DNA from 2 places in the Peribacillus sp. NPDC058002 genome. Region 1 is predicted to be linked to the other one. Evidence: predicted binding sites of a transcription regulator. Region 1 holds the regulator's gene; the other holds the start of a gene.
The links. The regulator Rex, encoded in region 1, represses fermentation and respiration genes when NADH is low (regulators of the CRP and FNR family bind a similar motif). The targets are predictions, from matches to a motif close to TTGTGAAATATTTCACAA.

Region 1 (3,217 bases):
AAAAGCAGTTTCCCTAATGCAAGCCTTGTTTTTTGTCCGCCGCTTAAAGTGGAAATGGGGGTAGAATAGTCAAAGTCAGCAAACTGAAGTCCATGCAATACGGAACGGATATCCGCCTCATATTGATAGCCGCCCTTCTCTTTGAATGCCACCATCAAAGTGTCGTATTCATTCAGCACTTTTTGGTAAATTGTTTCGTTTTCAAAGATGTCAGGTCTGGCCATATCAGCCTCAAGGCGACGCAGGTCCTTTTCTTGCTCTATAAGGTCGGTGAATACAGTCAGCATCTCATCCCAAATGGTCAGTTCGGATTCCAATCCCGTATCCTGGGCCATATAGCCGATGGTGACGCCTTTTGGTTTGATTATCTCACCGCCATCATGGGAAAGCTGCCCGGCTATGATTTTAAGCAGAGTTGATTTACCGGCGCCATTTCGGCCGACTAGTGCAATTCGATCTTTATTTTGAACTTCGAGCTTCATATTTGATAAAATAAGTTCAGCTCCATAATATTTCGATAGTTGATTGATTTGTAATAAAATCATAGATTTCACCTCAATTGATTATTGTTAGTGTAACGTATTTTAGTTAATATCGGCAACAGCTTGGTTCCAAGCTTAAACAAAAGCTGTTACATAAAGTGGAATAATAGTGTATGATTTAGGAGGGGTTACTTAAATGGGAGACTTAACGCATTTTAATGAACAGGGCAGGGCCAAAATGGTCGATGTGAGTGCTAAGCCTGAAACAACCCGGACGGCAGTAGCTCAATCGAGCATTTTATTGAATGATGAAATATATGAATTGGTCACGAACCATAAAATGAAAAAAGGTGATGTACTGGCTGTTGCGCAAGTTGCAGGAATAATGGCCAGCAAGAATACATCCAATATAATTCCAATGTGCCATCCCATTGCTCTGCAAGGGGTCAATATAGCCTTTGATTGGGAAAAAGAAGAACAAGGATATAGGCTTACGATTGAAACGGAAGCTAAGACAAAAGGGAGTACAGGTGTGGAAATGGAAGCGTTAACAGCTGCATCCGTGACTGCCTTGACTGTTTATGACATGTGTAAGGCCATTGATAAGGGAATGGTGATCGGGCCTACATTCTTAGTGGAGAAAACAGGCGGAGTGTCCAGTAGCGATTATAAAAGGCAAGTAAAGCAAACAGATAGAGATTAAGTTGACAAGCATGTGTGAAAGCGGGGAAGAACAATGAACCATGACCCAAAGATACCGCAGGCGACAGCCAAAAGGTTGCCATTGTATTATCGATTTTTAAAGAACTTACATTCCTCAGGCAAACAAAGAGTTTCCTCGGCAGAGTTAAGTGAAGCTGTAAAAGTGGATTCTGCCACAATTCGCCGTGATTTTTCCTACTTTGGCGCGCTTGGGAAAAAAGGCTACGGCTACAATGTCAATTACTTATTATCCTTCTTTAGAAAAACACTAGATCAAGACGAATTGACCAAAGTCGCTTTAATCGGGGTAGGAAATTTAGGAACCGCTTTTTTAAATTACAATTTCATGAAAAATAATAATACAAAAATTGAAATGGCTTTCGAGGTTTCTGAAGAAAAGGTCGGCAAGCGAATAGCTGATGTGCCCATCTATCATATGGATCAAATCGATACATTATTGCAGGAAAATAATATTACTGCGGCTATATTGACAGTGCCAGCACAGGTAGCCCAGACGATAACCGATCGTCTAGTCAAAGCTGATATAAAAGGAATATTGAATTTCACACCTGCACGGCTGACTGTGCCTCCATCCATAAGGGTTCACCACATTGACCTGGCCGTGGAGCTTCAGTCGCTCATCTACTTCCTGAAACATTATCCTGTAATGGAAGAAGCCGCATTGGAGGAATGAAAAAAACGCTGCATCATTGCAGCGTTTTTTTATTTTTTCTTATTTTTTTGTGCAGCTTTAATCTTAAAGTGCAGCATGATCATGCGTAATCCCGATCCAAAATCAAGAGTTGCAATAAGGACAAGTATGTAGGCAAAGAGTCCCCATCCGGAAGAATTGACGGTTTGAATCGCGATAGCGGTAAAAAGAGCTCCTAAGCCAGCATAGATGATGCCCATAAATAATGGTGATTGACGTTTCATAATAAACCTCCGATGAAGGCCTGTGCAGTATCTAGCATCTTCTCAATATCCTCCCGATATACCACTTGAAGGATGATAACAAGCGTATTCATCGCAATATGAGCGCTCATGGAAACGAGAATGCGACCTGTTTTCGCATAAAGGAAAGCAAAGGTGAAGCCCATTGCCGTATATAATAGAAGATGTTCAAATTCACCATGCGCCAAGCCGAAAATAACTGAGCTGATTAAAGCTGAAATAAAGAAGTTAAAGCGTTTATGAAGAGACCCGAAAATGATTTTCCGGAAAATTAATTCTTCCAATATAGGTCCAATTACTGAAGTGACGAAAATGACCATGGGGACTTTGTAAATGAGTGAAATAAGTTGCTGCGTATTTTCAGATTCAGACTTCACCCCAAGGATTTGTTCAATGCTGCCGGCAATGCTTTGTGCAAAAAGAGCCATGAACACTCCTGCAACTGCCCATAATATGGACATCGGGACGGTAGTTTGATTTCTCGTGCCCAACTGTTCCCTCATATCTTTTTTCATTAAAAAAAGAATCAAGAATAAAGCAGCGAGAAAACTGAAAACTATCCAATATGCTGCAGACTTCACTTCGAGTTCATCGGCCGGCATTCCGGTAGAAGATCCGATAAGCATGAAAATGGGTACCCCAACAATACTGGATAATTGCATGCCAATATAAGTGATGATGACGAACCAATATTCTTTTTTCAAAAATGAAAACTCCTTTTATAGTCACCCATCCCGTTCGGAACGTTCCTGATATGGGGACAATCTATAAACGCATACTCCAAAATGGTATCAAATATTGAGGCAGAACACCACTTAAAGGTACCCCTAACATAACATTTCAATTACATTGTTAAGGAAATCATTATGTTAAAGTAGTTTACCCTTAATTTATCAGAAATTAATAAAAAATTTTCAATAAGATACTTGCAAAAAAGGCTCGGTTTATTTAATATTATAAATGTGTTAGCACTCGATGATGAAGAGTGCTAATAATCATGAAACAAATTATCAAGAGAATATGAGGAGGTTGTTTCACTTGTTAAAACCATTAGGTGATCGCGTTATTATTGAACTAGT
Region 2 (3,217 bases), on a different contig from region 1:
AACCAGTTGTTCTTCTTTCTAAAGAATTTGAGTCAACATGATCCGAATGGTTGAATGCGCTTTCATTTTACAGAGAGCTTGAATTGATTACCAGTTGGCTTTTTAATACAATACAATATACTGGGCTCGTCATGTACAAAAAAATATTTCAAGTAATCCTTTGTATTTGAAATACTAACGATGTGCTTGGGTATTCAAACCAAACTGCCTGAACGCCAGGAAGTTTTCACTTTGCATTTTGAACTATATCCACGAGAAAAGGACACTTTTAAAAAGTCCTTTTTTTGTGGTTTTTTTATGTGTTTTTCCCTGAAGATACAAAAGGGATGTCGTTGATTTTTGAATAGTGAGTTTCCAAAATCCGGAGTTGATTGAACCACCAAATGTACTCTTTTGTAAAATGGTTTTTGTCCAGTCCGCTGATATTGATTGATAAACAACTTGACTAGTTGTAACAAGTTTGACTGACCACTGAATTACTTCACCCACGACTAATACTAAACGCCTGTTTAGGAATACTGAAAGGGCAAAAAGTATTGCGAGGATAAAAAACACAATTACATTTCACACTCGTTGTTTCCTTATATATATATAACATTGACCAGTGTTGGATCATAAAGGTATTGAAGCATGGAAAAAACATCGTGTACAAGGCGGCTACCATTTACCAGGTTCTATGGCCGAGTGAAAAAAATCCGCTATAAATCATGTTTTTCAACGAAAGATAACTAATTAACAGGATAGGTAATATAATTCATAATCTTTAGAAGTTTTGAGGCAATATACGCGGTGAATATAATGTGAAGATTTTATTTCATTATACTAGAGTAATATTAAACGGAAAGTGACCGGTATTATCTGCAATCCTGTACTGATAAGTGAATTTTCCAAAGGTAATTTATTAAACATTTATTATATTTCATTTGCTGAAGATTTTCGAACATTTCTGTTCATTTACCATCTTCTTACTGCTCTTTATTGAACTTTATGTGACAGATGTCACTTTGTATTGTCTTTTTTTACACTTGGGATTAATATTGGTATGTCGGGGTTTGTGAACATGGTAACACTTTGTCCGAATAATTACCAATTGGAATTTTATTATGTAAGAAAGGGGTAGTACTATGAAAATAAAATGGGCTCTATTAACTATACTTTTTACAATTGCCACTGTGCTAACCGGTTGCGATAACCCATTAATGGTCTTGGACCCTAAAGGGCCAGTAGCTGCAACACAAGCAGATGTTATTATGATTTCGATATGGACAATGGCCTTTGTCGTCCTTGTCGTTATGGTACTTTATATCTTCATGATAATGAAGTATCGTGCTTCCAAACAGCGTGATGATTATGAACCACCTCATATTGAAGGAAGTAAGGTTCTTGAAATAATTTGGGTTGCGATCCCAATTTTGATCGTCGCTTTCCTATCCGTTGTTACTGTTAAAACAACAAATGAAGTTGAGGCAACACCTAAAGGGTACGGAGATCAAGAACCTTTAGTTATTTACGCTTCATCTTCCAACTGGAAATGGCATTTTAGTTATCCGGAAGAAGATATCGAAACGGTCAACTATCTGTTTATACCGACTAACCGACCAATTGAATTTAAACTTTACTCATTCGGTCCAATCTCAAGTTTCTGGATTCCACAACTTGGAGGACAAAAATACGCGATGTCGGACATGGTTAATACGTTGCACTTAGCAGCTGATGTACCAGGTGAGTATATGGGTCGAAATTCAAACTTCAGTGGTTCAGGTTTTGCTCAGCAAACGTTCAACGTAAATGCATTGTCAGCAAAAGATTATGATAAGTGGGTAGATGAAATTAAAGCTACTGCTAAACCGATTACTGAGGAAAAATTTAATGAATTATTAAAACCTGGTCATGTGGGACAATCCACTTACACTGGAACTCACTTAGAGTTTTCACCAGCTCCTGAAGGGGAAAATGCTGGTCATGACCACGGATCTTCTGATACTGAAGAAAATGATTCCAAGGATTCACACGAGGAACATTCAGAACACAGCAACATGAATCATGATCACTAAGAATTAATTTCGTTCGATAAAACAACTAGGTTTACAAGATAAGGAATATTTTCCTGAAAGGAGTCACAAAAGTATGGATTACTTTGATCGATTTGCCGTACCTCATCCAAGTCCTGCGATTTATGCATCCATGGTTGCCATTGGTTTAACCATGATTGCGGTTGTCGCCGGAATTACCTATTTTAAAAAATGGGGTTACTTATGGCGTGAGTGGTTAACAACGGTTGACCATAAACGTATTGGTATCATGTACATCTTGTCAGCACTGCTTATGCTTTTCCGTGGTGGCGTCGATGCTCTTATGATGCGTGCTCAAACGGCTATTCCAGATAACGGTCTTTTGGATGGACAGCATTATAATGAGGTATTTACAACACACGGGGTCGTCATGATCCTGTTCATGGCTATGCCATTTATCATTGGGTTAATGAACATTGTTACACCATTACAAATTGGAGCGCGTGACGTAGCATTCCCACGTCTGAACGCAGTAAGCTTCTGGTTATTCTTCATGGGGGCAATGCTATTTAACATCTCTTTCGTAGTCGGTGGTTCTCCTGATGCAGGCTGGACATCTTACTTCCCGCTGGCAAGTAACGATTTCAGTGAATCAGTCGGTTCGAACTATTACGCGATTGCAATTCAAATTGCTGGTATTGGTACATTAATGACTGGTATCAACTTTATCGTAACCATCTTGAAAATGAGAGCACCTGGTATGAACTTAATGAAAATGCCAATGTTCACATGGTCTATCTTGATCACAAACTTCATCATCGTTTTCGCTTTCCCTGTATTGACAGTGGCACTTGCGTTGATGACAATGGATCGTCTATTCGGAACTCAATTCTTTACGATGGCCAATGGCGGTAGCGATATGCTTTGGGCGAACTTGTTCTGGGTTTGGGGACATCCTGAAGTTTATATAGTAATTCTTCCAGCTTTCGGTATTTACAGTGAAATCATTTCGACATTTGCACGTCGTAACCTGTACGGGTATAATTCGATGGTTATCTCCATGGTAGCTATTTCCACTCTATCTTTCGTTGTATGGGCTCACCATTTCTATACAATGGGTCACGGTGCAATGGTTAATGGTATCTTCTCGGTTACCACGATGGCAATTGCCGTCCCGACTGGTGTTAAGATCTTCAACTGGTTGT

Region 2: qoxA (cytochrome aa3 quinol oxidase subunit II) is a predicted target of Rex. The motif match lies at 988-1,005, and genes of this name have one in related genera.

What each region holds. Positions count from the first base shown of each region.
Region 1 covers NZ_JBHVQU010000078.1:4,680-7,896, forward strand. The annotation lists gene ACFVSH_RS14695 (ABC transporter ATP-binding protein) at 1-545, opposite strand, end outside; gene moaC (cyclic pyranopterin monophosphate synthase MoaC) at 679-1,185, shown strand; gene ACFVSH_RS14705 (redox-sensing transcriptional repressor Rex) at 1,219-1,878, shown strand; gene ACFVSH_RS14710 (YdiK family protein) at 1,908-2,120, opposite strand; gene ACFVSH_RS14715 (CPBP family intramembrane glutamic endopeptidase) at 2,117-2,842, opposite strand; gene groES (co-chaperone GroES) at 3,177-3,217, shown strand, end outside.
Region 2 covers NZ_JBHVQU010000002.1:120,845-124,061, reverse strand. The annotation lists gene qoxA (cytochrome aa3 quinol oxidase subunit II) at 1,125-2,054, shown strand; gene qoxB (cytochrome aa3 quinol oxidase subunit I) at 2,128-3,217, shown strand, end outside.